2 regions of the Paenibacillus sp. FSL W7-1279 genome follow, and region 2 is predicted to be linked to the other one. Evidence: riboswitches for the same ligand, from Rfam matches in the RefSeq annotation. Region 2 holds a riboswitch; the other holds the start of a gene.
What was found. A riboswitch is a leader RNA that binds a small molecule or an ion and turns the genes downstream of it on or off. The one in region 2 is predicted to bind S-adenosylmethionine.

Region 1 (15,222 bases), 350 kb from region 2:
CTCGATGCCGCTGAATCCGGCTCCGCCAACCACAAAGTTAATGCGCTCCTGCGGTCTGCGCTCATTTTTATATAAAGCAAACTGATACTCAATATGCTCACGTATCAATCGTACCGAGTTAATGCTTCGGATCGTCATCGCATGCTCTGCGAGTCCTGGAATCCCGAAGGTTTCCGGCTCTCCGCCGAGTCCAATGACAAGATAGTCATAGGATAATGTTCCATCTTCAAGAATAACCTTCTTATCGTGAAGGCGGATTTCCTGAACCGAGGATTTGACCAGGTCGATTTTGAATTCGTCGATCAACTTGGAAATGGATACCCGGGTATTCTCAATGCTGTCTGTTCCTGCTGCCGGCATATGCAAATGCGTTGTAATATAATGATAATCATGGCGATTCACCAATGTAACATCGGCCTCATTATAATTCAGCTCTTTTTGCAGCCGCTGCGCTGTCAATATGCCTCCGTAACCCGCGCCAAGGATTACGATCTTCGGTATGCTGCTCATTCTATTGCTCCTTCCAGCTTACTCTTTATATATACAGTATGGTGCACATGTTAACATTCTGTGAAATTGCATCCAAAAAAAGAGAAGAGCCCTAATCAGAGCCCGTTTCAACATTTGACCTGATGGTTCATTAAGGTTCAAAAACAGCTGTAACATTAAGGTTTCCTTACTTCGGCTACAGTTGACAATATATAGGACTACCCTGTAATGAACGCAAGTTATCACGTTAATCATATGCATAAACTATGCAAATATCAAGAAATTTTTTGCCATATAATGTGCAAATCATTCCGCCATTTATCCCCTTACTTACTAAGTAAGCGCATCCATTCCAATGTTAGGTATTTTAACTCATTTCTCGTCTTTTCATGCCGCTTCGGGACGATTATAATAGGTAAGGAATTCGTGAATCAGCTTTATCCGGACAAGAACGTCTGTCTGATTCGAATATAAACTCATTTTATGGAGGTGCTTACCGCATGACAACGATGCCACAAGACAGCAATATGACGGATCTTTTGATTATCGGTGGCGGACCTGCAGGTATGTTTGCTGCTTTTTACGGCGGAATGCGCCAAGCTTCGGTTAAACTTATCGAGAGCATGCCTCAGCTTGGAGGCCAATTGGCTGCGCTGTATCCTGAGAAATATATTTATGACGTAGCAGGCTTCCCGAAAGTAACCGCTCAAGAGCTTGTGAACAATCTGTCCGCCCAAATGGAGCTCTTTAAAACGGACATTCGTCTTGAAGAGAAAGTACAAGCTGTGGAAAAACTCGAAGAACGTCATTTTGTCGTAAAAACGAATTTGGGTGAACACCACGCCAAAGCTGTTATCATTACAGCCGGTGTAGGAGCGTTCCAACCCCGTCGACTGGAGATTGAAGGGGCAGAAGCATACGAAAAGACCAACCTTCATTATTTCGTCAACGACCTCAGCCGCTTCAAAGGCAAGAAGGTTCTCATCAGCGGCGGCGGCGACTCCGCGGTAGACTGGGCGCTCATGATCGAGCCCATCGCCGAGCAGGTTACACTGGTTCACCGCCGTGACAAATTCCGTGCCCATGAGCATAGTGTGGAGCAGCTCATGGCATCGAAGGTGAACATCATTACACCAACCGAGATCACCGAATTGCATGGTGAAGATACGATTACGAAGGTTACGCTTTCACATATTAAGACCAAAGAGACGCAAGAGATTGAAGTGGACGATGTCATTGTCAATTTCGGATTTGTGTCCTCGCTCGGTCCGATCTCCGAGTGGGGCATCGCCATTGAAAGCAACTCCATTGTGGTGGATTCCCGTATGGAAACAAGTATCCCGGGTATTTTTGCAGCCGGCGATATTACCACCTATCCGGGCAAGGTCAAACTGATCGCTGTTGGATTTGGTGAAGCACCTACCGCCGTGAACAATGCCAAGGTTTACTTCGATCCTGAGGCCAGATTGGCACCGGGCCACAGCAGTAACATGAAATTGTAAGGGCAGCTAGAATTTTCAACTTCATCTACATCCATATTCATAGAAAAAAAGGTATCTTCGTTCCGAAAGGGGTTACACCCGCCCCGGAACCGAAGATACCTTTTCTATTCTTCAAACCATATGTAGAACTTGGTTGAAAGCTCCCACATTATATACGTATCATGTCGTAAGTTATCTATTCTATATACGAAAAATCTGATTAATGCAGGATGCTGCCGGAATCGGTGTCCAAGTTCCGTTTATGAATTTCGGCTAGCAGTAGAGTGATGAACTCTCGTTCCAACTTCAACTCAACAGCCATATGATAGGAATCGAGAAGCATCTCATCCGTCAACATAGCCATCCCTCTCACACCCCTTCCTCAAATTTCCTGAATCTATCATATCAGACATGCTAAAACGGAACAACTGTTCGCTTATCCACAACCTCTTGTGGAAATCCTGTGTATAATTTGTTGGTAAGTGTAAAAAACAGGGTCATATCAAAGTGGATTATGGGGATAAATGTTATACACAGGATATAGGGAAATTCTACTATAAAAAAAATTGATCAATTATAATATCGGTAGATTGTGGTTATTTTTTTATTACCCTATTAAAAAATCATATAAACGTCTCCATTTGGGAATATTAAACAAAAAATTCAGCTTGGTCTTGTATTAACCTCCAAAATCCAAATCTTACCCTCGTTGTCTAGTCCGTAATCAAACCCCAGCTCTCCGATTCCTGGAAAGCGGGATTCCAGTATCGTTATGCACTGTCTGGTTAATTGGCGCATTTCATTGCGCTTTTCCCTCGCATTAATGTGGGGCAGTGACAGCCGGAGTGCAGGACCACAACGAAGCAGCGTCCCCCCTTTACATATATTCGTCACAAAAAGCCCTGGGCTCGCGAGCCGCCCAAGCATGGCCCGGAATTCCCATCTCCCTCGATCCTTGACTACCTTTACACGGTAATCCAGCGGACGTCCCTGAATTCTAGCCAAATGAATGCCCTGCTGTATCATGTAGCGCCGTCTCAGCCTCATCCTGCTCAGTACGTATAACAGGGAATTCAATGTATCTACATGAACAGTACGCCTCTTATGGGTTACCAAGTATCCCGTTCCGTCTTTCTGTATTCGGATGACTCCGTTACCACCGGTTCCTATAATCGGCTTAATCACGACCATTTCGTGTTCGGCCAGCATTGAGACCAGGGTATCCCCTCCATACGACTGGGTAGCCGGAATGTAGGGAGCAACCTGCGGATCGGTCAGCAGCGCTTCCGTCTTCAACCACTTGCTGGCCAGTTGTCTTCCCGCCATGCTGCTTTCGCCTCCTTTTATTCATGACATACGTTATCCTATTCCCCTATCCGCGCTTTGTCTTGGATGATTGTCCGTGATGGTATGCCTAATAATCGAGGTTCTTGCTGCCCCACGGGAGCCTCCCTTTGCAAATGCTGTGATCTATCGTATAGTAAGAACAGAACTTTGTCCGTATTAAATCCATCACCTTGGATACCTATAAAGGAGGCTTTGTCACCTTGGCAGCGTTATTTGAAATATTGTACTGGATTGCCATTGTCGGCATGTCGGTTGCCCTAGCAGCCATCACCGTTCTTATCTTTGTCATGGGCTTCAAGTTCATCAAGGATAAGCGCAGAGGGCTCGGAGCGGGCTGCATCGTATTTTCGCTTGTGGCTGCCGGCATGATCGTGCTGATGCTGAACGATACCTTCTTCTTCCCGGTCTGAATAGGAAGAACCCCCAAAAAAGCAGCCTCTCCTTATCGCGGAGTTGGCTGCTTTTTTGGGGTTCATATGGCTACGCGGATGTTCCCGATAACGCAATAAAGACCTCTCCGACAAGATTGTCGGGAGAGGTCTTTAACTGTTGGGACTTAGGCTTTAGCCCTCTAGAGAGTCCTTATTAGCAAGGCTCCTCGTTCGGTTTGCCCGCATCCGTTGCCGTACGGAATGACGAACCGCAGCCGCAAGTGACGGTGGCGTTCGGGTTGTGGATGGTGAAGCCGCCGGTCATGCCGGATTCCTCGAAGTCGATTTCCAGACCGTTCAGGTACTTCAGATCGTCCTTCTCGACAACGACTTTCATATCCTGCAGGTCCATGTATACGTCAGCTTCCGTTTCTTGATCGTCAAAGCCCATTGCATATGAAAAACCACTGCAGCCGCCGGCAGTGACACCCAGTCGAAGGAACATATTGGGCGTTTCCTGTTCAGCAAGCATTTCTTTCAAACGTTCTGCAGCTGAGTCGCTGATTGTAATCATAGGTCACCCTCCTTTTCGTTCACTCTTTCAGTATACTCCTCTTCGCGAATTCGCTCAAGGTTGTTATGATGGCGTTTGATATGTAATGAATAACCTATTTTCATTTCCTCTATTTGTGTTGCTACCCCGAGGGGTCAGGTTTATAATAGGGAAGGAACATGGGCGGCAACTGTTGGATATTTGTCACATCCCCCGGCTAAAAAGCGGCAAAGGTTATGGCTGGTCCACAGTTGTATATTTTTTCACAAACTCACTTATTTATTCAGCCCATTATTGATGTTTGTTGTTATACCACTATAAACGGACCGTTCCCTTAGGGGAGTGATTCACTTTATGATCGCTTTTTCTGCTGGATCTTCTATGCAGGTCAAGTGTGAACAGGAGGATTGAACATGTCCACAATTGTGACACCATTTACCGATCAGAGAATGGCGGAGATCGTTGCGAAAGTCCAAAACGGCGAACGCCTGAATCTTGAAGACGGTGTGTATTTGTACCAAACCGATGACCTGCTGACCCTCGGGCAGCTGGCTAATGAAGCAAATTTGCGCAAGAACGGGAAAAAAGTTTACTTCATTGAGAATATGAGTCTCTATTTCACGAATGTATGCGAATCCCACTGCGCTTTTTGCAATTTCCGGAAAGATCAAGGCGAGGAAGGCTCCTACACCCTCTCCGGCGCTGAGATGATCGAGTATGTCGAGCAGCATATTCATCCCGGGATTCGTGAATTTCACATCGTTGGCGGACATAATAACCATGTGCCGTTCCAGTACTATGTAGACTCCCTGAAGGCATTGAGCGAGCGTTTCCCGGAAGTAACCCTGAAAGCCTATACCGCGGCGGAGATTGAATTCTTCACTCGCATTAGCGGACTCAGCACGAAGGAAGTACTTCAAGAACTGCAGAAAGCTGGTCTTCAGTCTTTAACGGGCGGCGGCGCCGAAATTCTGTCTGACCAATACCGTCAGAAGATGAAGGTGGATAAAGCCAACGTAGATCAATACCTCGACGTTCACCGTACCGCACATAAGCTTGGCATGAAGACGCATACGACCATGCTCTACGGATCGATCGAGAGCCATGAGGACCGGATCCGCCATATGCTGCAAATTCGGGATCTTCAAGATGAAACCGGTGGATTCATGGTATTCATTCCGCTGTCCATGCAGCCGAAGAATAAGAATGCAGGCATCATGCGCCGCAATTCGGCCTACGAGGATTTGAAGACCATTGCCATCAGCCGTCTGATGCTCGATAATATCGACCACATCAAAGCGTACTTCATTAATATCGGACCGCAATTGACTCAAGTTGCTCTCAGCTTCGGCGCTTCCGATGTCCATGGTACGATCCTGAAAGAACGCATCAGCCATGCTGCAGGAGCCTTGACCCCGGAAGGGCTGACACGCAAAGAGCTCGTCTGGCTCATCCAAGGCGCTGGCCGGATTCCGGTTGAACGCGATACCTTCTACAACGAGATCAAGGTTTACGAATAAGTCTTACCAGCAGGATTTAAGCAAACGAGAGACGTTCCAAAAAACGGAAAACAGGTTAAAGAGATAATATAGCGTGGGTAACCTAAGCCGCTTCCAGCGGCGTTTTTCTTGCGAATCGGCGCTCACCTTCTTATCTCTTGAGAAAGGAAGAAATTTATGAAAAAGCTCGTCATTCTCGGCGGAGGCTATGGTGGTCTTGCCCTAATTCAAGAATTATTCAGCAGCTATCTTCCTCCGGACGTGGAGGTCGTGCTCATCGACCGCATGCCATACCAAGGACTCAAAACCGAATACTACGCGCTGGCAGCAGGCACCGTGGCCGATACCGCCGTTCGTGTTAAATTCCCGGTGTATGACCGCCTCCAAATTGTATATGGTGAAGTCACATCCATCGATCTAGAGAAGAGGCTTGTTAACCTGACGAACAACGATCCCGTGGAATACGACCAACTCGCCATTGCTCTGGGATGTACGGACCGTTATCATGGCGTACCGGGCGCAGAAGAATTCACGTTTAGCCTGCAATCTTTTTCTGCATCCCGGGAAACCTATTTGCACCTGAACAACCTCAGACCTTATGGTCATGTTCATATCATTGGCGGAGGCTTAAGCGGCATCGAACTCGCTGCCGATCTTCGTGAAAGCCGGCCTGACCTTAATATCGCCATTTTGGACCGGGGACAACGGGTACTTTCTTCTTTTCCTAACCGTTTGTCTGCTTATATTCATCGCTGGTTTGAGGAACACCATGTGGATATCCACAGCGGGGTTTCCGTATCCCGAGTTGAGAAGGATGCCGTGTACAATCTGGATGTGCCTATCGCAACCGACCTGGCCGTATGGACGGCAGGCATTCAGCCCGTAAAGGTCGTACAGGATCTCGATCTGCCAAAAGACCGCAGCGGACGCATTCTGCTGAACGAGTGGTATCAGGTTCCGTCCCATCCGGAAGTGTACGTGATCGGTGACTGCGCCAGCCTTCCGTTCGTCCCAAGCGCGCAGGCAGCCGGGGCTCAAGCCGAGCAAGTGGGACATGTCATGAAAGCCTTATGGCGTGATGATACGCCAAAGGTATCTCCGCTGAAGCTCAAGGGAACCCTCGGCTCCCTCGGCAAACATGCGGGCTTTGGTCTCATGGGCAGCACGTCGGTGCTGGGACGGGTACCAAGAATATTGAAGAGCGGCGTTCTCTGGAAATCCAAGCGTCATTACTAGCAACGAACAGACTGCAGTCGCTATGTTCTTCCTTACGGAAATGCCAGGTATCCGGCGTCAGTTTTCCTCTTCGCTGTCCTGAAAGCTTTCCAGTCTGGCTATGACAACGTCAAGCAGCTCTTCAGCCGTGGGGGCCTCGACCCATTCGCCATCCACATAAGCGAAGGGCATCAGGTAGCACTGGCCGCAGCTGGTCAGGCAGCCGTATTCGATGACTTGACAATCGTACTTGGCTTCAAGCGTCTGCAGAACTTTATCCGTTCCGAAATAGGAATTGCTTGTGCAAAACTCAATGATAATGGACATTGTTATTAGACCTGCCTTAAGATTGGCATTTTATTTTGCCGGTTTATGTACTATAATATAGGGAGGAAAGGAGTTGAACAAGATGAGTGAAAACACGCAAACCACTGTATATGATGAAGTGGCTGAAGTGCTTGATAAACTTCGTCCGTTCCTTCAGCGCGACGGCGGTGACGTGGAACTGGTTGACGTTGAAGACGGCATCGTTAAGCTGAAATTGATGGGTGCATGCGGTAGCTGCCCTAGCTCCACCATTACTCTGAAAGCAGGGATCGAACGCGCCCTGGTTGAAGAAGTAGAAGGCATTCAAGAAGTAGTTCAAGTATTCTAAATCTTCTTTAACTATAAAGAGTCTTGGTTTCCCTCGTGGAACCAAGACTCTTTTTTTGAAATTAAAGAATATATAAGTTTTCAGCGGAGCATAAGCAATTCTTTAACTGCAATGATATGTTTAGGGAGCCCCGCAAAGTAAAAAGAATTTGGAATTAGCATAGCAGCATGGACTCCACTTTGTGGCGTCATTTTAGGTTATTCCGGTTTAATCAACGGACGGATCGGATCCAGCCCGCCGGATATATCCATGATATTGCCGGTAATGAAATCCGACTTATCCAGGCATAAATATTCGATCACCCTGGCGACGTCCTCCCCGCTTCCCGATCGTCCGCGCGGGGTCAGCCCGTCTTGGATGCCCGATACCTCATCGATAGTCTTCTCCTTGTTGGCTCCGCGAATATCCCCCGGACAGATCATGTTCACGGTGATTCCATACGGGGCTTCTTCCACCGCAAGGGTCTTCGTAAAGGATACCAGGCCCACTTTAGCGGCAGCGTAGGCTGAACGCTGAGGCCACGCGCGGGCTTCCCCGGCATGCCCGAACCCAAAGTGGATGATGCGTCCCCACTTTTTCTCCCGCATGGCAGGCAGAACACGGTGGTCCAGCAGCATGACGCCGGTTAAATTGCCATTCACCATATGTACGATTTCGTCGCGGCTGTACTCCGAGAATAGACGACGTTCCCGAATGAACGGCCCTGCGTTGTTCACCAGGATATCGATGCTTCCCAGCTGCTCCTCCGTCTGATCCACCAATGAATACAGCTCACGCTCGCTGGCGATATCGGCTTTAATCGCAATGGACTTCACGCCAAACCCCTCGATTTCGCGGGAGAGCGCTTCCGCTTCATCCTTGCTGTTTACATAATTTATAGCCAAATGACATCCCTGCCGGGCTAACGACAGCGCCGTCATTTTCCCTAATCCTGTCGCACTGCCTGTAATCAGCGCCACTTTTCCCTTCAAGGCTTTCCCTCCTCAGATGGATATCCTTCCTTCAGTATAAAAGATTTGATATGGCCTAACAACTTGCAAACCCGGCAGAAGGGCCCATTATACAAAAAAAGAAAGGGATTATCCATAAAGACCCACGGTCTTTTGGATAATGCCCTCTCTTCTCGAATACGATGAAACTTATGTTCAGCATCATCGAGCCTTGGTGCTCGAATTAGAATGCCGGAATGACAGCACCTTTGTACTCTTCTTCAATAAAGGTCTTCACGTCCTCGGAAGTCAGCGCCTTCGCCAATTTTTGAATGGCGTCGGAGTCCTTGTTGTCCGGACGAGCTACCAGCAGATTGGCGTAAGGGTTCTCTTTGTCTTCGATAAAGAGAGCATCCTTTGTTGGATCCAGTCCCGCTTCAAGCGCGTAGTTCGTGTTGATGACAGCCAGATCCAGCTCATCGAGCATACGCGGCAGCATCGCGGCTTCAACTTCTTTGAACTCCAGGTTCTTCGGATTTTCCACGATATCCTTAGCGGTAGCTTCAAGCTTGGTTTCATCCTGCAGCTTAATGACGCCATTCTTGGACAGCAGGGTCAATGCACGGCCCGCATTCGATGGGTCACTTGGGATCGCCACAACGGCTCCATCCTTCAGCTCATCGGCCGATTTAATCGTTCTGGAGTATGCACCCAGCGGCTCCACATGCACGGCGATCACGGACTCCAGGTCCAGTTTGCGCTCTTTGATTTCATTATCCAGGTAAGGCTTATGTTGGAAGAAATTCGCGTCGATTTCCTTGGAATCCACTTGCGTATTAGGCAGCAGATAATCCGTAAATTCCACGATTTCCAGGTTCACGCCTTCCTTTTCAAGCGCCGGTTTGATATGCTCCAAAATTTTGGCGTGTGGTGAAGGCGAAGCACCTACTTTCAAGGTTACGGTCTCTTGAGCGCCGCCTCCTGTTGTTCCCCCTGGCTCAGCCGCGTTATCCGCAGGCTTGCTGCCGCACGCAGCCAGCACCGTAACCAATGTCAAGCTGATCAATGCCAATGTCCATTTTTTCATTTTAAAAACTCTCCCTCCGAAAATATATTATTTTTTTATATTGTCTTCCTTGATGCCTCATCCATTCCGTTATTTTCTTGTAAAATGTCGGACCAAGCGATCTCCTGCCATTTGCAGCAGTTGTACCAGCACAATCATTAATACGACGGCCAGAATCATAATCTCGGTCTCATAACGGTAATATCCATACTTGATGGCCAAATCGCCCAACCCGCCGCCGCCGACTTGACCGGACATCGCGGTATACGAGACCAGGGTTACAATCGTAATGGTCATCCCAGCCAGCAAACCCGGGCGAGCCTCCGGAAGGAGAACCCTCCATATGATTTGGCTTGTCGAGGAGCCCATGGCATGAGCCGCTTCAATGACCCCTTTGTCCACCTCATTCAAGGCGGTTTCCACGAGTCTGGCGAAGAATGGCGCCGCGCCTATCACGAGCGGTGGAATGGTTCCCAGCACGCCATAAGAAACACCCACAAGCGATTTCGTAATCGGAATCATCGCAACGATCAGGATAATGAACGGAATCGAACGCAGGATGTTCACAATGAACGACAGGATCGAGTATCCGAAGCGTACCAGGCCGGATGTGGATCTAGCGGCCATGTAGAGCAGCACGCCAATCGGCAGTCCGATAATGAAGCTGAACAATGCCGATGCCCCCAGCATCCGAAGGGTATCCAAGGTTGCCGTCCATATTTCTTTCCAGTCGATCTGGGTAAAATCGAGTTCGAACATTAATGAATCACCTCCACGTCTAATCCTTGCTCAAGGAGCTTCCGAATCGTATCTTCAATAGCGCCCTCTTCCCCTTCAAAACGGACAATGAGTTGGCCGTACGGCGTTTCTTTGATCGTGGAAATGGTACCCTGCAGAATTGCAAAATTCACGCCCGTCTCATGGACGGTATGGGACAGAATTGATTCGTACGTTTTCGATCCAAGGAACGTAATCTGCACCGCCCTTGAAGGTCCGTTTGTCTGTCCCTGGATGGCCAGCCGGAGCGCTTCGCCGCTGTCCATCTCCTGACGGATAAATTCCTGGGTTACCTCATGCTTCGGCTTCAGGAACACTTCCGTTACCGGCCCTTGCTCCACGATGCCGCCTTGATGAATGACGGCGACCCGGTCGCATATGCTCTGAATCACATGCATTTCATGGGTAATCAGCACGATCGTCAGATGAAACTTTTTGTTAATGTCCAGCAGCAGGCGCAGGATCGAATCCGTCGTCTGCGGGTCAAGAGCCGAAGTGGCTTCGTCGCACAGCAGTACTTCCGGATCACTCGCGAGCGCTCTGGCGATGCCCACCCGCTGCTTCTGGCCCCCAGATAGCTGAGACGGGTACTTGTCCCGATGCGCCTCGAGCCCGACCAAGGCCAACAACTCGGATACTTTACGTTCCAGTTCGGCGTTCGGCGTCTTGATCAGACGCAGCGGAAACGCAATGTTATCGTACACCGTCGCCGATGACAACAGGTTAAAGTGCTGAAAAATCATGCCGATTTTGCGGCGTTCCGCCTGAAGCTGCTTCTTGCCAAGCGACGTTAAGTTCTTACCGTTCACCCACACCTCGCCCGAGGTAGGACGCTCCAACAAATTGATACAACGGATCAATGTACTTTTACCTGCACCGGAGTGTCCGATCACTCCGAAAATTTCTCCTTTTTCAATCGACAAATCCAATTCGGACAACGCAGTTGTTAAAGTTCCGGCTTTTCCGTACTGTTTCGTCAATTGCTTGAGCTCAATCAATCCGATAATCCTCCTTTTTCCATAGCTTCATATCTATTTACCCAAAAGAAAAGAGCCTCTTTTTGTAGAATCAAAAAGGGCCCTCTTTACGTAAAAGTCAACGCCTTTTCTCATCTGTCAAAGCCAAAGGATATCCTGTAGCTTTGAAGGAATTAGCACCATGTCACTCCATGCGTCATCGCGTTAAGCAATTACACGCTGGAGTCGGTTGCCGGGCTTCATCGGGCCTGTCCCTCCGCCTCTCTCGATAAGAAAACATCGATATGAAATTTTTCCGATTAATTTGATCTGATTTGATAACATTTAATGAATGCAATAGTTAGTATAGATTCTTTTCAGGTTTTTGTCAAAAGGAATTTCATGGCGATTTTGTGCCTAAGTCCTGACTCCATTTTTCGCCCAAAGCTTGTTCGTATATTTATAAGAGGCCGCCAGACTCCGGCATACCATATCAACGCCCTGTTTGAGATCGTCCAGGTGCTGGCCGATATCCTCCAGCTCGATCTTGTCCGACAGTCCTTGATGACGCTGCCACAAATCATCCTGCATCTCGGAATTCATGTAATGGATTTCGGCGTTGCGCCGTTTCCGGAGGGTGTTCAGCGGTGTTTTGTAACGATCCTTGATCTCCTCCAGCTCTTTGGCCAGCTCTCCGTGGGCCTTCAGGAATTTAAACTGCCGCAGGACCGTAAAATAAGAGAAATGCGCCTTCACCTTGGAGGTATGAAGATCATACAAATCGTTCAACACCGTCCCCAGCTTGTCAAGGATCGAAAATACGCGGATGAAGCCGTTTTTGTAAAAATACACATACCGCTGATATTCCCCTTGCTCCTGAATCGACATGTCATCGATGTAACCCGATTGGATCGATTGGCTGAAATGCCGGGCCGCATTCCAGCTCTGTTCCAGCTCATCCAGGGAAACGATCAACCCCCGGGTCCAAATCTCAAGCTTGCGAAAATCATGCGTCGGATCCTGATTTTTCTCCATTTCCTTCTGCAGCAGCCGGGTTGTTTGGACCATCGATTCAATGGCTTCCTCAAGCAGGCCGTTATTCTGCCGGGGCTGTTCCCCAAGTAGCATTCGAAGCATGGCGGTACCCCCTCGCGTCATCAGATTAACCTTGGTTCTTGGATCGCTATTTGCCAAAATAGGGATTCCACCGCGTTTCAACCGTTTTCACGATATCCTCACGCGGGAATAACTCATCCGGGTATCCCGGTTTCATTCGTTCATCCATCAGGGGATTGTTCTTATAGGATGCCCCCGAAACGACCAGACAACCCCCATCTCCTTGATATCGGACACGTCTTGCGGATGGCTTGGTTATCATCGGCTCCCCCTTACTATACAACAAAGCCCTCGAGGCAAGCTCGGGGACTTTGCATAAAAGATGTTGCCTGAAATTCGATCTTTTTTTTGCTTTTTTTCTTATACGATCTTTTCGCTTGGCATGCTATGATCCGGCCGCATTTCGGCTTTAACCGGCCTGCTGAGCTGCCAAACCCTGACACTTAAATAACACAGTACGCCGAATAAGGCGGAGATCAACAAGGTATGCCCCAGTGCGGAGAATACGTAAACCTCCTCGTTATGCATCGTTGCCATAATGAGGGCGCCGCTGAACACCTGCAGCAGGCAGAGCACGGTTGCCGAGATGCCCAGCATCTGGATCTCCCGGTTGTCGCGGTTGCGCCAATATGCAAAATGCCCCATCACCGCCACAACGATCAGCAGCAGAAGCGCCGCCACGCGGTGCATAAAGGCGATGCCTACCCCTCCGCTCAGCTCCGGTATCACTTCCCCGTTACACAGCGGCCAGCCGGAGCACCCTTCCCGGGAATCGGTATGGCTCACGAATGCACCGATATAAACCACGATGTAACTGTACAAGGTTGTGCCCCATACTAAATTACGGAAGCCCTTGCTTACCCGAGGCAGACGCTCCAAGTCTACGGGCCCCTTCGCCTGTTCTACCCGCCGCATACCCAAAGCCAGCATGACAGAGCTAGCAAAGGCAATCAGCGAGAAGCCAAAATGCAGCGCCATAATCGCAGCCGATTGAGGCTTAACCACCGCAAGCGCACCCATGATCGCCTGTACAATAACGAATACCGAGGTCCCGATAACATAAGCCATCAAATCCCGGCGATCCCGCTTGTACTTCCAGAACGCAATCAGCGAAGCGAGCGCCGCCAAACCCGCCATTCCACTAACGGCCCGGTGTGAATACTCAATCATGGAGGATACCGTGTAAGCGGGAACAAATTTACCGTTGCACAGCGGCCACTCCTGACCGCAACCGAGTCCCGAGCCCGTCTTTGTCACAACCATGCCACCGAACGTCGCGCAGAACATAACTAAGCATGTTATGTAACTCAGCCATTTTAGTTGTTTATCATTCACTTATCTCACCTGCTGCTCCTAATCATTCACTATTTAAACCTTTACAGGATCGCATCGTACACAGTCCACATTTCATTATACCTGATTCTGCCGCCACGGTCACTTGAGCGATTGTGACAAAATGTTCAAAAATGAGAAAAACCTTCATGATCCAGGTACTTGACTTCATCGCCATATCTCTATTCGATATATAAAACAACACCGCCGCCAATTATAGATCAAGGCGGCGGTGCTATGGTCACCCTTACTTATGAATCGTACTGTATACGTCCACGGCACGCTGCAGGAAATCTTCAATTTCCTCGCGCGATTTGCGGAGTTTGTTAACATAGCGAACCAGCTCGCGTCCATCGGAGTATGCAACAAAGCTGGGGATACCCAAAATATTTTGCTGCTGACTCACGTCACCGACAGCATCGACGTCAACCTCTACCAGAGTCAATTGGTTTGAGAACTTCGTCTCAACCTCCGGCATGAATGGATCGATAAACTTGCAATCGCCGCACCAGTCTGCTTTAAATACGGCAACAGTCAGTCGCGGAGACTGGATTGCAACCTGAAATTCTGCTTCCGAAGTGATTTTTTCCATTGATTATCTCCCCTTTACGTCGAGTTCCTTCACCCTTAGTGAATCAAAATGTTGAGTGGAAGTCAAATTTTAGAGCATACTGACATTATGATGTTCACAGACAGGGATTAACCATCAGAAAGTGCAGGTGACCCCCGAATGCACTCGAACGGAGTCAAAAATAAAAAAAACCAGGGCAAGGATGTATGGTCATGGGCGTCAGCCATTCCGCAGGCCCTGACAGAATCATGGTCGGGGATGATTGCATCATGGCGATTCTCCTTAAAGCTCCGGACAAGCAGACACGAATTGCAATGGGACCCTGCAGCGGTAAGGGGAATTCGCGTAAAGCTCAAGGAAATCCTATACTCCCATCCCTATCTGCAGCAGAGCGTTACCCCGTTTCTGTTCCCTTCCATGCAAGGGTATAGCGATATTCGGATTCATGAACCAGGTGCAGATGTTCAGCTATCCCAAGAAGAGCAGCAGTTGATTCATCATATTCAGGAGGCCGCAGCCGCAGCCAACCGGAGCAACGTAACGCGTACGCAAGCCTATTTGGACTGTTATATATCGCATCCTGAGCTGCATTGGGCTTTGCTGGCCCATATGGTATCGCGTAATGCCGGGTGGAATATGAGCGATCTGAAAGGCGGATTGATGTCGGATCTCACGGATCCGACATTCAAGAGCAATCTGTACCGTTTCCTGGAGCGCTGCAATGCGCTGATTTTCCAGGACGCCTACCCCCAGCTGCTTCTCTATATACACAGTCGAAATAAAGGCAAGCCCCTATTTCATTTACTCCCCCACTTTCATGTTTCATCGTTCATGACACCGTTCTGGGAACAGTTCTGGCAGGATC
Region 2 (15,222 bases):
CCCGGTCGATTCATAACCTGCCGTATAGCCCGTAGCGGTGACCTTCACCGTATGCAGCACCTGGTCCTCCCTAGGCGCAAGCACGGGCATGGATTCGCGTTTCTTGCCAGGCACGCTGGCCTTAGGCCCCGTATCCGGAACATCCAAGTATCTATTCATATCGCTAAAACCTGCTACTCGAAGCGCATAGAAGCGAGACATTTCCACGTAATCGGAGCCTTGAAATTCCCCGGACGGATCATACACATTTCTTAAGTCTGTTGAATCATAGGATTCGCTTAGAATCAGATTATGGGCATCTACTGTTGAAGAACCTGCACTGAACAAGACGGCTGATAAAATAAAACCAGCAAAAAACCTCTGCCATTTTTTCCATTGGATCATGTGAGTACCTCCCCCTTACTAGCGAGGGTTCCCACTTCCCAAAAAGAATATACGTGATGGCAGAGGTTTGCATGTCCCTTCGTTACTTAGCTTTATAGAGGTTGTTCAAAAAGTCCGCTTTTGATAAGAAAACCTCTATCGAGGCCACTTCAAGGATGAGCGACCGCGATGCATAGGTAGGTTTTCTTGCGATATCGAAATTAATCAGTTCTGCTGATAACGAATAAATTCTATATCTAACACGAAGCGAATCAGGAAGCAGCTCGTCATCGAATCTTGAATTCAGCCGGGCCTAAGTAGAAGCTTCCGAAGCATGTTTCCTGCGAAAACATTTCAGGTGCTCACGTACCCAAAACAGCAGATGCTTTCGAAGGCGTTTTCTGCGAAAACGTGTAGCTCCGCTCCTCACTCCCTAGCTTCATCCAACCTTCTTGGTGCTGAAAATCGACCTTTTTGAACACGCACTTAAAGCTAAACTTAAACGACATGGGTGTTAATTTCTTCACGAAGCTTGAGGATGATCTCGTCGAGCGGCTGGGCACCGATATCCCCTTCGCCGCGTTTGCGAACGGAAACCGCACCAGCATTTTTCTCGTTCTCGCCAACGATGAACATGTAAGGAATCTTCTCGAGCTGCGCTTCCCGAATCTTGTAGCCCAGCTTCTCGTTGCGAAGATCCGGCTCTACAGAGATACCGGCGAATTGAAGCTTCTCGGCCACTTCCTTGGCATAATCCTCAAAGGCATTGGAGACCGGAATGACTTTCACCTGTACCGGTGACAGCCACAGCGGCAGCGCACCCGCAAAATTCTCAAGCAAGAACGCAGTGAAGCGTTCCATGGTGCCCAGAATACCGCGGTGGATCACGACCGGACGATGCTTCTGGCCATCGTCGCCGACATATTCCAGTTCAAAGCGCTCAGGCAGCAGGAAGTCGAGCTGAACGGTTGACAGCGTCTCTTCCTTGCCTAGAGCCGTACGGATCTGAACGTCGAGCTTCGGACCGTAGAAGGCAGCTTCGCCTTCGGCCTCATAGAACGGCATATCCAGGCTTTCGACAACTTCGCGCAGCATGCGCTGGGACATTTCCCACATTTCATCATTCTGGAAATACTTCTCGGTATCCTGCGGATCCCGGTAAGAAAGACGGAAGCGGTAATCATGGATGCCAAAGTCCTTGTAGACCGTCATGATCAGCTGAATGACACGTGCAAACTCTTCCTTGATCTGATCCGGACGGCAGAAAATATGCGAGTCGTTCAACGTCATCGCGCGCACCCGATGCAAGCCGGTCAGTGCACCGGACATTTCATAGCGGTGCTGCATGCCAAGCTCAGCAATACGAATCGGCAGATCCCGGTAGCTGTGCATATCGCTCTTATAAACCATCATATGGTGAGGACAGTTCATCGGACGAAGAACAAGCTCCTCGTTGTCCATCTCCATTTTCGGGAACATATCTTCCTGATAGTGCTCCCAGTGACCGGAGGTTTTGTACAGCTCCACGTTTCCGAGCACAGGCGTGTACACGTGCTGGTACCCGAGGCGCTCTTCCATGTCCACGATATAACGCTCCAGGGTACGGCGCAATTTCGCGCCGTTTGGCAGCCAGATCGGCAGGCCTTGTCCTACAAGCTGAGAGAACGTAAACATTTGCAATTCCTTGCCCAGCTTACGATGATCACGCTTCTTGGCTTCTTCCAGCAGATGAAGATGCTCATCGAGCTGCGCTTTTTTCACAAACGCCGTACCGTAAACGCGCTGAAGCATTTTGTTCTTGCTGTCGCCGCGCCAGTATGCGCCCGCCACGTTCATGAGCTTGAATACTTTGATCTTGCCGGTTGAAGGGACATGCGGTCCACGACAGAGATCAAAGAACTCGCCTTGCTCATAGATCGTAATAACGCTATCCTCAGGCAGGGCATTGATCAGTTCCAGCTTGTACGGATCCCCGAGCTCGCCGAAGATGCGCAGCGCTTCCGCACGGCTTACTTCCTTGCGGACAATCGGAAGATTCTCGCCGATAATGCGTTCCATTTCCTTCTCGATCTTTTGCAGGTCCTCCGGATTCAAAGGCTCTTCCAGATCCATGTCATAGTAGAAGCCGTCCTCAATGACCGGACCCACGCCCAGCTTTACTTCTTTGGCTCCATACAAACGCTTGGTCGCTTGAGCCAGCAAATGCGCTGTACTATGACGCATCACTTCAAGCCCTTCGGGTGTATCCTGCGTTACGATCTCGATCAAAGCTCCGTCCTGAAGCGGTGTCGAAAGATCCACGACGATCCCGTCCATTTTTCCCGCGACCGCATTCTTTCTAAGTCCGCTGCTGATTGAAGCAGCCACATCCTCAATACTGCTGCCCGCCTCATACTCCCGTACGGAGCCGTCAGGCAATTTAATGCTAATAGCCACCTTGTATTCCTCCCAAGAAAAAGAATTTCACGTTTCTTCCATATATGAAGGACGCGTTAGTCTCCCCGCGAAGACAGGCATGGACCGCTGAGGTGCCCGCCAAGACTTCAACGAAAGATACCGGAACATGCAAAAAACACCCGTCCCGCGAAGGGACGAGTGTTATACCCGTGGTTCCACCCTAATTCGATCTCTTTCATCACCTTATGTACTGGGTACATAAACGATTAAGATCCTTCATCAGCATTGAGTAACGGTCATGAACCGGTGAAGCCTACTCATCCGCATTCTGACGTGCGGGTTCGACGACACAGCTACAAAGGGGTAAATCAATGGTGAACCGGAGGAAATTGCAGCCGAGGTTTCCTCTCTCTGAGCGGTCAAATCCAAAATTGATTCATGTCTTTGTCAGAGCTTTTACGTGAATTTATCAGTAATTATAATCCTGACCGCTTCGATGCGTCAAGTCATCATTCGTCCGCTACCGAGAAGCGCGCTGCATTCGGGACAGCTGCAGCATACTTCGGCGCGGTTATCAAAGATATGGGCCAACGTCACGATGACGGGAAGCTCAGGCTGCCTCGTGTGGATAATCATGCGGGCCGGAGATACCGAAATCAGCGTGCTGACCACCATATCTTCAATCTCCATATCCTGGTCCAGCCTTTCCATAACGAGTCCTTCATCCCGAGGGCGTTCAATCGGACGAAGATTGCCATCCAGCAGCAGGAACTCTTCCTCCCCCTTATGAATGACATGAACCAGCGGCATTTTGGGCTCCTGAAAATAAACAAAATATTTCAGCAGACTGACGAACTCCTCGTACTGCTGATCCAGCATAAATTCATCCACTGCATACTCCGCCATCTCGCGGAGCTCCTGTTCATAAGACTGAAGCCGGAAGGTTATAAACCCATCCAGATTAAGCTCAGGCGCCTCGTTCAGGCATTGATATATGCCTTCCGACAGCTTGCGTCTGCGGCTCTGCCAGAAGTCCCCGGACGGGCCTTCCTCTTTTTGCAGGAGCATCAAAAACCACTGCAGGATCCGCCCCGCTTCTTCCTCATCATCAAACTCGAATTCCGAGAACATTAACCGTGCAGCAATCTCCTGCTCTTTCTCTTCCATAATATAAGCAGTGACTGCTTCGGCAGTGAGCCGGCGCAGCGTGTCGGCCGATGCGGTCCATGAGGACAGCGGAAGCTTGCCGGAGCACGTCCAAATCACGCGGTCATCCGAAGCGCTGAATGTGAATTTCAGCTGCTTGCATTGTTTATGTAGCTCTTTCTGCTTGTCTGACAATATACGGTGAAAAGCCTTTTTCTCGTCTTCCGTCCGTGTACCGACAGAAATGCTGAACAGTTCCATGGAATCACTCCTTTCGAGTTCCCTTTTCAGTATATGGGGACCCGCTCGGGGATATACGGAACTCCTGCTTGGAAAAACAAGCAAGTCCGGAAAATATCTAATCAACGGCCGCATCCTAAATATGTCCATCAACGCACATACTCTCTGATCCAAATTAAAAAGGCGGACCGAGTTGCTCGGCCCGCCTTGCGGATCTTCATGAAGTATAGAATTAGTTCTGCATGACGAAGTCGCGCTCAACGGTGCTGTTATCTTCGAACACGCGCAGAATATCATACCGGGTGTTGCGTTGAGCCGGGATGTTGCCGGTCTCCCGGATCAATTGAATAATCGATTCAATGTTGACCTTATAGACGGCTCCTGCGGAAGAAACCACGTTCTCCTCCATCATCGTGCTTCCAAAGTCATTACAGCCGTAGCTGAGTGACAGCTTGCCGATTTCAGGTCCCATCGTTACCCAGGACGACTGCAGATTCGGAACGTTATCGATCGCCAAGCGACCGATGGCTACCGTCTTCAAGTACGCCTCCGGCGTTTCGCGCTCGCGCTTAAGGTTCGTATTGTCCGGCTGGAACGTAAATGGAATGAAGGCCAGGAAGCCTTTGGAATCATAACCGTTCTGAATGCATTCATCCTGCGCATCACGTACGCGAAGCATATGTAGCGCACGCTCTTCCATCGTTTCGCCCAGACCGATTACCATGGTAGCTGTCGTGTTCATGCCCACTTTATGGGCCGTTTGCATGACATCCATCCACTGGCGCCATGTGCCTTTCAGACGACTGACCTTTTTGCGGATACGATCATCTAAAATCTCGGCGCCGCCGCCAGGCAATGAGTCCAGACCCGCGCTGTGAAGCTCGCGCATCACCTCTTCGAGCGTAAGCCCGGAGATCTCCACCATTTTCATAATTTCCGCCGGGGAGAACGAATGCATCGTGATGTTAGGAAACCGCTTCTTAATGTTGCGAAGCAGGTCGGTATAATAATTGAAAGGCAAATCCGGATTAACGCCGCCCTGCATCAGAATCTCAGTACCGTTCACATCCTCGGTTTCCTGAATCTTCTGGAAGATTGTTTCATCGGGCAGTACATAGCCCTCGGAAGAGCCGGGTCTGCGATAAAAAGCGCAAAAACGGCAGAATACATCACATATGTTTGTGTAATTGATATTCCGGCCGATAACAAATGTCGTGATAGGATCCGGATGCAGACGCTTTGTCATCACATCCGCCGCATGACCAATTTTCTCAATCTCATCACTTTCAAAAAGCGTTACGGTATCTTCCAGGTTCAAACGCTCACCGCGTAAAGCTTTATCCAATATACGGTTTACCGCACTCATTCTTGCAGCCTCCCTACTTAGAGCAAAATAACAAATCACCAGCAAAACTTTTTCTATCTCATCCTACCACAATCCGGCATTAAAAACGACATCCCGTCCGTGACAGGATGCCGAATTCTATGATTTGGCAAATCTTTAGTAACTGGCAGCAAAAGCCCGATCCAGATCAGCAATCAGATCGTCCACATCCTCGAGTCCGACCGAGAAACGAAGCAAGCCATCCGTAATTCCGCGTTCATGCCGAACCTTCTCGCCCATGGCCGCATGCGACATCATTGTCGGATACGACAGGATGCTCTCCACGGCTCCCAGGCTGACCGCTACCAGCGGCAGCTTCACATGGTTCAGCACGTGCTTGGCGCGTTCGCCTGAGCCGACGTCAAAAGAGATGACCGCGCCATAACCGCTCGATTGCTTCTCATGGACTTCACGTCCCGGATGATTCAAGAGGCCAGGGTAGTACACTTGCTCAATGTCGCTTCTCCCTTGCAGCCAGGCCGCCAGCTTGGCCGCGCTTTGCTCGGAGTGGGCCATACGTGTGCTGAGTGTTTTCATTCCGCGCATAAGGAGCCAGGAATCCTGGACCCCAAGGACCGTGCCCAAACCATTTTGCAGTTGCTTCAGTTGGTCTCCCAGCTCCTCGGTTCTGGCTACCGCGAGACCTGCCAGCACATCGCTGTGCCCGCCAAGGAATTTGGTCGCGCTATGGATCACGATATCCACGCCGAATTCAATCGGACGCTGGTAAAACGGCGTCATGAACGTATTATCCAGCAGGGTAAGCAGGCCATGCTCCTTCGCCCAATCCGTCACCGCACCAATGTCGGTAATTTTCAGGGTCGGGTTTGAAGGGGTTTCCATATAGACGGCTTTCGTATTCGCTTTGAGGGCCGCCTTCACCTGATCCAGATCGGTCATGTCCACGAAGGTGCTCTCGATGCCCATACGGCTTAAAATGCTGGTCAGCAAGCGGTAGGTTCCGCCGTACACATCCTCCGTCACGATCATATGATCCCCCGCACTGAGCAGCATGAACGAGCTGGAGATCGCTGCCATACCGGAAGCATAAGCGAAACCGCGTACGCCTCCCTCCAAAAGGGCGATATAATCCTCCAGCGCCTGCCGAGTCGGATTGCCGGAACGGCTGTAATCGTGTTGCGGCGGGTTAAAGATGTCTTCATGGTGAAACGTCGAGGCTTGATAGATCGGAACGCTTGAGGCGCCGGTTGCCCGGTCGATTTCCCCGCCGAAATGCAATAGTTTTGTCTCGAAACGCAGTTCTTCCTCGTGTCCCCGTTTAGCAGCTAACTGCTTGGTTTGCGTTTCCAATCCGGATGGACCTTTATCGATGCTCATTCTCCCGTGCTCCCTTCCACTTCAGCCATGGCCGCGCTCAGTGCAGCATCCAAATCCGCGATCAAGTCATCCGCATGCTCGATGCCGACCGAGAACCGGAGCAAGCGGTCATCCACGCCGATTGCTTCCCGAATCTCAAGCGGGATGTCCGCATGGGTCTGAACAGCAGGGTATGTCATCAGGGACTCAACGCCCCCCAGGCTTTCTGCGAACGCAATCAGCTTAATGTGCCGCAGCACGGGCTCCACATAACGGGCGTCCTTCACCTTGAAGGAGAAGATGCCCGTGTTGCCGCTGGATTGACGATTCTGGATGTCATGTCCCGGATGGTCCGGCAGGGCAGGATAATACACCTCGCCGATCGCCGGGTGAGTTGTCAAAAACGTTGCCACTGCGGTTGCATTCGTCTCGTGCCGATCCATACGCAGCGCAAGCGTCTTCATTCCTCTCATCAGCTGATAGGAATCCGTCGGGCTTAACACAGCGCCGATGGAGTTATGAAGGAAAGCCATCTCCTCCGATAGTTCCTTGCCCTTCGTTACGATGATCCCCGCCAGCACATCGTTATGTCCTCCCAAATACTTGGTGGCGCTATGTATAACGATATCCGCCCCAAGCTCGATGGGTCTTTGGAAATACGGAGTAAGCAGCGTATTATCCACAATGCTGATCAGTTGATGATGCCTTGCCCACGTACAGACGGCTTCGATATCCGTAATCATCATAAGCGGATTGGTCGGCGTTTCGATAAATACAGCCTTCGTGTTGGGCCTTCTTGCCCCTTCCAGCGCATCCGGGTCATTCGTATCCACGTACGTAGCCGTAACGCCGAACTTGGACATAATCCGCTCCAGCAGCCTATACGTCCCACCATACAGATCCAACGATACAATCAGATGGTCCCCTTGACCGAACAAAGCAAAAATCGTCTGAAGGGCAGCCATGCCCGAGCTGCAAGCAAAGCCGGCATCGCCGGATTCCAGCTCGGCGCAGGCGTCCTCCAGTACCGACCGGGTCGGATTTTTCGTACGGGCGTAGTCAAACCCCGTGCTCTGGCCTAATTTGGGATGGCGGTATGCCGTAGCCTGATAAATCGGAAAATTCACGGCTCCGGTTACCGGTTCTTGCACCGAGCCGATCTGTGCCAGCCGGCTCTCTATATTAAAAGGTTTCTTCTCCATCACAAACTCTCCTCCCGTTTACTGCTATATTTGCGGACCAATATCGTATGGCGTTTCCTGATATACATAGTAATTGAGCCAATTAGTAAATAATAAGTTTGCATGCGCCCGCCATATGGACGGAGGCGTCCTTGTTGGATCATTATTCGGGTAATAGTTGCGCGGCAGTTCGATGTCCATGCCCTTGGCAACGTCCCGGTCATACTCCCACTTTAGAGAGTCCGCATCATACTCGGAATGCCCTGTGGCAAAAATCTGCTTTCCATCCCGGCTTGATACCAAATAAATGCCTGCTTCCTCGGACTCGGACAGGATGACCAGATCGTCAATGCCTGTAATGTCTTCGCGCCGAACTTCCGTATGACGGGAATGCGGAACAAAGAACATTTCGTCAAATCCGCGGAGCAGCTTGGTACATGTTTCATTGATCGTATGTGGAAATACGCCGAAGCATTTTTCCTCGAGGCTGTATTTCGGCACGCCGTAATGATAATAAAGTCCGGCTTGCGATGCCCAGCAGATATGGAGCGTGGAGGTCACATGCGTCTTGGTCCATTCAAAAATTTCAGTAAGCTCATCCCAGTAATTCACTTCTTCAAACTCCAACTGCTCGACCGGAGCTCCTGTAATGATCATGCCGTCAAAACGACGGTTCTTCACTTCTTCAAAGGTTTTGTAAAATGATTTCAGATGCTCAGCCGACGTATTCTTCGAAACGTGCGAACTCGGGTGAAGAAGGACAACATCCACCTGGAGCGGGGAGTTACCGATCAATCGCAGCAGTTGGGTCTCCGTCGTTTCCTTGGTAGGCATCAGGTTCAAAATAGCGATCCGCAATGGGCGGATATCCTGATGAAATGCGTGACTCTCATCCATGACAAAAATGTTTTCTCCAGCCAGAACTTCCTTTGCCGGCAAGGCATCCGGAATTTTAATTGGCATCGTGGCTCACTCCTTCGAAATATGAAATGATACATCCATAAAAAAGCTGTGAGAAAGAGCGTTAGACTGTATAAACGCAAGAAGACCTTTCTCAAAGTAGAGAAAGGTCATCATATACGTATCACAATGCGCCTCTCTCATCTGTCAGACTATACAACGGCTTCGAAGAAGCGTCGTATCTCCTGCAAGAATTAGCACCGTGCGATGTTGCCGCCGGTTGCCGGGTTTCATAGGGCTAGTCCCTCCACCTGCTCTTGATAAGATTTCGCTTTATTCAGTTGTCTTAAATTGTTCGTAATTGATACTTACTTTAAATCATTCCCAATTTTTCGTCAAGAACCTTTTCATAAAGTCCGTCACACTTCACCGAAGGTTTCCATACCCTGTACCGTGGCCCCTGGCTGGACCGGATTTCAACTTGAAAGGTCCTACACCCGGCGTTATACTAGACAAGTGCTGTTTAAAACCGAGTATGAAAGAGGTGACATGGAAGATGGACGGTGACCCGAGCCAGAAACTGGATGCACAAGACGCACAACCGCATAGGATTAAGATCAGCTTACCGGCAGAGGGCGGCGTTATTTTTCATGCGCTTTTTATCGTATTCTAACCTTCCTTGATTATGCCCGTATACCGGTGGGCTGATATCCTGTGCCTTTACTGCTTAACCAAGCAGCTTGAATTTGACAAAGGAGTGATATCAGATGAAAATCCGGTTGGTCGATTCGGGCGTATTTACCCCTGTTGATGACATCGAAATGACGCTGACACCTCCGGCCAGCGGCTTCTACTGGCTGGATGCGGATGTGGATGATTTAGCGGAACTGCAGCCCCTCTTCTCCCTGCATGATCTTGCGGTTGAGGATTGCCTCAGTGAAGAGGAGCAGCGTCCCAAAATTGAAATATACGAGAACCACTATTTTATCGTCGTGAACAGCATCCGGTTTGACGACGAAGAGATTTTCCTTCGGGCATTGAATGTTTTCCTGGGCAGACATTTTATTATTACGGTGACCAAGCAAAAGATCCACGAGCTGCGCACCGTTAAACCGCTTCTCTGGGAGGATGAAGTCAGCACGCCTGACCGCTTCCTCTATCTCTTGATCGACCTTGTGACGGACAACTATTTCTCCGTCGGGGACCGCATCGAGGCGCGGATTGAAAAGCTGGAGGAAGACATTCTGATGCATACCAAAAAATCCCACCTCAGCGAGATCATCGGTCTGCGAAGCGAGATTCTTTGGTTGAAAAAGGTGCTTGGACCGCAGAAGGAAGTTATCAATACACTTAACAAAAAAGATCTCCGGCTGATCGATGACCAGCTGCAAAAATATTTCAGCGATATCTATGAAAATGCCGTGAAAATTTCCGAAACATTCGAAACCTACCGGGATCTCATGGGGAACCTTCGAGAGGCTTACCAATCCAGTATCGCCAATCGGGCCAATGAAATCATGCGCGTGTTTACCGCCATTACAACGATCTTCATTCCACTGACGCTGATTACAGGCATCTACGGCATGAACTTTGACAATATGCCTGAGCTTCACTGGGAATATTCTTATTATGTAGTTATAGGCGTCATGATTTCTGCCGGTGCTCTCATGTTTTATCTGTTCCGTAAGAAAGACTGGATATGAAGCTCTCGAAACCATCAGGACGGATCTCCCTGCCGCAAGGGAATCCGTCCTGTTTTCATTACCTGGAATTAGCCTGCGTTCGCTTTACCAGGTTCTTCCCGCCGAAAGCGAATCCTGATCAGGCGCAGCCGCTCATACAGCTTCTCCGTTCCGCCAATCTCTTCTACCTCTCCATTGTGGGCTTGTCCTTCTCCATATACCCGTTGTAATACGGGTTTAAGAAATGTATCGCCCAGCTCTTCAAAAGCCTTCCATACCGTCGCCTGCTCTGTAGCCGTCATCGTGTTCAGCTCAACCTCCAGCAGCTGCTCCGTATCATAACCTTCCTTCTCAAGGCCCTCCAATTCCTCAACCAAATCTCGACGAGATAACGAAGTGCGTTCTTCCAGCTCGGTCAGCGAAGCTCCCTCAGCTATGCCAAGCAGCATCGTACGGCGAATTCGGAAGCGGTCCAGCTCTTGCTTATATCGCTGCTCCTTCTGCTTATAAAGCCAGGACAAGAACACCTCTTCCTGCAGCTGCTTATCAACCCAATCCAGTGGAAAGGTTGTGGTTCGCTCGATTCCTGACGTGATCTCCAGCCACTCCGCCCCATGCTCTGAAGACTTGCTGATTCCGATTCCCGGAAGCTGCAGCAGCTCTTCCTCGTTCTGGGGGATGAAGGCGCTAATCATGCGCAGCACCCGATTGCTGGCAATGAAATAAGGTGCTTTTCTTCCGGAAGCCGCCTTTCTCCTGCGCCAGGCACACAGCTCCGTGTACAGCTCCTCCGAGCCATACAGCTCACTGTAGCACTGCAGCTTCTGCACCCCAAGATTCTTGCCTCCAGTCTCTCCCGGTTCGTGGAATACCCCCTCCACAAGCGGCCGGAACCCCTCTCCAAGCTTCTTCGCTAATTGATGTCGATACACGCATAATAACTCATTCCATGAATTCCCTTCATACCACTCATCATCGGATACTTCACCGTCCGGTTCCATGTTCCGCCAGCCGAGCCGCCATCCTCCCTCTTCCTCACCGATCCATACTTGAGCAGAACGGAGGTGACCTGACTCATCCGCTCCGCTCATCTGATTCATGAATACAATTTGCATCCCTCGAATACCTCCCGTTTAGCATTCAGCACAACGATGGAACAACGCAAAAAAGCACCTCTCCTCCGCCGCAGCGACAAAGAAAGGTGCTTCCCGTTCCATACGTTATACTGTTGAATTCATAATACCATAATCTGTAATAAAGTCAAACTCATTTTGGCTCACTCTATATAACAAATAAAGTTAAGCTTGAACGCTCTTGGCCTCATCTACTGCAAGCTTGGCCAACGCCAATGCACCGCAGAGACCCGCATTATCGCCGAGCATCGGCGGAACGATGAACTGATCAATCCCGTCATGAAGGCTTGGATGCTGTACATATCCGGCCAGCAGCTCCTGAAGCTTCGTGCGGATCAGCGGGAACAGCTGCTCCTGCTTCATAACGCCTCCGCCCATCACGATTCGCTGAGGGGACAGAATGAGGACATAATTCATCAGCGCTTGTGCCAGATAATAAGCCTCCATCTCCCAAGCCGGATGATCCGGCGTCAATTCCACACCGGGAACTCCCCAACGTTTGCCAAGAGACGGTCCGGCTGCAAGCCCCTCCAGACAATCTGCATGATAAGGACAGGTCCCTTCATACCGGTCTTCCGGATGGCGGCGCACATAAATATGCCCCATCTCCGGATGAGACAATCCGTGGATCAATTCACCAGCTACCACGGCGCCTGCTCCTACTCCCGTTCCAATGGTGATATACAGACAGCTATCCAGTCCCTGGGCAGCGCCCCATGTATATTCTCCAAGAGCTGCTCCGTTTACATCGGTATCAAACCCAATCGGAACATTAAAACGCTCTTCCAATGCTTTGACAATATTGTAATTGCTCCAATGCGGCTTTGGTGTCGTTGTAATGCAGCCATAAGTCGGGCTGCCCTTCACCGGATCAATCGGCCCGAAAGAACCGACTCCGATCGACTCTATATCCTTATCAGCAAAAAAGTTAAAGACATTTGCCATGGTTTCTTCAGGGGTTGTTGTCGGGAAGCTCACTCGCTCCACAACCGTTCCATCCTCCATACCCACGCCGCAAACGAACTTGGTTCCTCCTGCTTCAATTGCTCCAAGTAAACTCATGCTTCTTCCATCCTCTCCACGATGTGCTGTGCCTTGTTCTCTATATAGTTGCTAACAAGCTCTATTCGAAGCATATGTAAACATGGTGCTCCCGTCAAGTCTGCCCGCCTCTTTCTCTGCTTCTGCCCGTTCCTGACGCGGCCAGTAACAGCCATGAGAACAAAATAATGACCGCCGTCCACGCCCACGCCAGCCCGCTCTCGCCATTGCTTACCGCAACGTAAATCGCCGTGGGCAGCGTTTGCGTAACGCCCGGTATATTGCCTGCAACCATCCAGGTTGCCCCAAATTCCCCTAAACCTCTGGCAAAGGCCAGTATGAACGCCGAAATTCCCGCCCTGCGAACAAGCGGCAGCGTAATCCAGCGAAGGACCTGCCATTCGCCGGCCCCGGCCGATCGCGCCGAATCCTCAAGCTCCGGGTCCACAGACTCAAAGCCCACCCGCATGCTCTGATACACAAGCGGAAACGAGACCACGATAGCCGCTATGACCGCGGCTCCCCAACTAAAAATGATGGGTCTGGCAAACAGCCATTCGGCAGCTGAACCTATCCAGCTGTTTCTGCCCAGCATGACAAGCAGAAGAAAGCCAACCACCGTAGGCGGAAGCACGAGCGGAAGCATCAGCAGCGTTTCTACCGCCGTCTTGCCGACAAACGAGCGCCGGGACATCCAGCGTGCTGCTGCTGCTCCCAGTATAAATGCAATGATGCTGGACAGCAGTGATGTTTTTATCGACAGCCATACCGGCATCCAGAACATTTCGGTCGTGGTCACGGCGATGCCTCCGCTACCTCAAATCCAGCCTCCGTGAAGATATCCCTGATCTCAGGCTTCCGCATAAATTCGAGAAGAGCCTCAGCCTCCTGCGGATGCTTGGCATTACCGGGAACCGCTGCAGGATATTCGATCGGTTGGTGCTTGTCCGGATCGACCTCAAGCGCAAGCGTTGCCTTGGCGGAACTCTTCAGATCGGTTTTGTACACAAAACCGGCGTCTGCATTCCCCGACTCTACATAAGCCAGAACTTGCGTCACGTCCTTGGCATACACCGCCTTGGATTCGACATCATCCCAAAGGCCTTCATTCTGAAGAGCCTCCTTGGCATATTCTCCGGCCGGTACAGTATCCGGCTGCCCAATGGCCACAACGCGCACCTCGGGTTTTAATAGATCCGGTAAATGCTTCACGTTCTGTTTGCCGACAGGCTCAATCAGCACCAATGCATTTCGAAACATCAACTGAACCGCATCGGATTGCACGATCCCCTTCTCGACCAATCGATCCATCGGCTCGGTTGCTGCGGATATAAACAAATCTACGGGCGCCCCTTGCTCAAGCTGCTGTCCAAGAGAGCCCGAACCGCCGAAATTATAACGCAGCGTAATATTTGGAAATTCCGCTTCAAATCGTCGTCCGGTCTCTTCCAGACTGGATTTGAGGCTTGCTGCTGCCGAAACCATAACTTCCACCTTCTTCTCGGCCCCTGAGGGCTGTTTAGAGGTATCGGTTGAAGGAGTCTGGACGGAGGCACATGCCGATATAAGAAGCAGCAATGTCCCGAGCAGTAGACCGGTCAAAATTGATTTTCTTCCGAAATTAAACCGTCTCCGCATGACTAGGAAACCACCGCCACACCAAAAAGATGACCGAGGCTCTTCATCTCAAGCTCCTCCAGTTTGGTTAATGCACGTTCGTGATCCACGCTTAAGCGGCACAGATCCAATTCGCACTCCATGGGAACCTCGCAATGGATTTCGGCCAAAGCCCGGGACAGGTGCAGCATCTCCAAATCCGCCTCGATCTTGGTGCGGACCCCTTTGGTCAGTGAATCAAGATTCGCAAGAATGCCTTCCACGGATTCATACTCCTGAATCAGCTTGACTGCCGTTTTCTCGCCAATCCCGCGTACGCCCGGATAATTATCGCTCGTATCTCCCATCAGGCCTTTCACATCGATAACCTGTCTTGGAGAAAGTCCTTTTTCGGCATATAACGTTTCCGGGGTATAGTGCATATAATTGCCGTGTCCCTTTTTCATAATGATGACGGAAGTCGAATCATTCACGAGCTGAAGCAGATCATGGTCCCCCGACAGGATCATGACATTCATGCTATCCCCGTACCGTTTGGCCAGCGTGCCGATGCAATCATCGGCCTCATAGCCCACGACGCCCAGGTTCGGAATTCCCAGACATTCCGTCACATCGCGTACCAACGAAAACTGCGGAACCAGATCATCCGGTGCTTCCGGACGATTGCCTTTATACGACGCAAACTGCTCTGTACGAAATGTTTTTGATCCCATATCCCAGCAGCACGCCACATGGGTAGGCTGAAATTTATCGATAGCATCCCACATATAGCGCAGGAAGCCGTAAATCGCGTTGGTCGGTACACCCGCTTTGGTTCGACG

Region 1: linked by a shared signal. The riboswitch ahead of MKY82_RS28720 (methionine ABC transporter ATP-binding protein) and the one ahead of metA (homoserine O-succinyltransferase) in region 2 are both predicted to bind S-adenosylmethionine.

The regions. Positions count from the first base shown of each region.
Region 1 covers NZ_CP150215.1:6,327,818-6,343,039, forward strand. Annotated here, with positions in the region: gene MKY82_RS28655 (NAD(P)/FAD-dependent oxidoreductase) at 1-510, opposite strand, end outside; gene MKY82_RS28660 (NAD(P)/FAD-dependent oxidoreductase) at 990-1,991, shown strand; gene sda (sporulation histidine kinase inhibitor Sda) at 2,191-2,334, opposite strand; gene MKY82_RS28670 (YheC/YheD family protein) at 2,634-3,296, opposite strand; gene MKY82_RS28675 (hypothetical protein) at 3,518-3,727, shown strand; gene MKY82_RS28680 (iron-sulfur cluster assembly accessory protein) at 3,903-4,262, opposite strand; gene mqnE (aminofutalosine synthase MqnE) at 4,655-5,761, shown strand; gene MKY82_RS28690 (FAD-dependent oxidoreductase) at 5,918-6,976, shown strand; gene MKY82_RS28695 (YuzB family protein) at 7,034-7,282, opposite strand; gene MKY82_RS28700 (NifU family protein) at 7,365-7,610, shown strand; gene MKY82_RS28705 (SDR family oxidoreductase) at 7,808-8,581, opposite strand; gene MKY82_RS28710 (MetQ/NlpA family ABC transporter substrate-binding protein) at 8,784-9,626, opposite strand; gene MKY82_RS28715 (methionine ABC transporter permease) at 9,696-10,364, opposite strand; gene MKY82_RS28720 (methionine ABC transporter ATP-binding protein) at 10,364-11,380, opposite strand; SAM riboswitch class I at 11,488-11,634, opposite strand; gene MKY82_RS28725 (Cthe_2314 family HEPN domain-containing protein) at 11,756-12,475, opposite strand; gene MKY82_RS28730 (hypothetical protein) at 12,522-12,716, opposite strand; gene MKY82_RS28735 (heme A synthase) at 12,815-13,789, opposite strand; gene MKY82_RS28740 (thioredoxin family protein) at 14,034-14,378, opposite strand; gene MKY82_RS28745 (DUF2515 family protein) at 14,517-15,222, shown strand, end outside.
Region 2 covers NZ_CP150215.1:5,979,238-5,994,459, forward strand. Annotated here, with positions in the region: gene MKY82_RS26980 (3D domain-containing protein) at 1-384, opposite strand, end outside; gene thrS (threonine--tRNA ligase) at 862-2,799, opposite strand; gene MKY82_RS26990 (putative sporulation protein YtxC) at 3,262-4,167, opposite strand; gene mqnC (cyclic dehypoxanthinyl futalosine synthase) at 4,379-5,512, opposite strand; gene MKY82_RS27000 (aminotransferase class I/II-fold pyridoxal phosphate-dependent enzyme) at 5,648-6,868, opposite strand; gene MKY82_RS27005 (PLP-dependent transferase) at 6,865-8,049, opposite strand; gene metA (homoserine O-succinyltransferase) at 8,074-8,991, opposite strand; SAM riboswitch class I at 9,126-9,255, opposite strand; gene corA (magnesium/cobalt transporter CorA) at 9,696-10,631, shown strand; gene MKY82_RS27020 (HRDC domain-containing protein) at 10,700-11,725, opposite strand; gene MKY82_RS27025 (ROK family protein) at 11,909-12,805, opposite strand; gene modB (molybdate ABC transporter permease subunit) at 12,900-13,583, opposite strand; gene modA (molybdate ABC transporter substrate-binding protein) at 13,580-14,422, opposite strand; gene MKY82_RS27040 (5'-3' exonuclease H3TH domain-containing protein) at 14,425-15,222, opposite strand, start outside.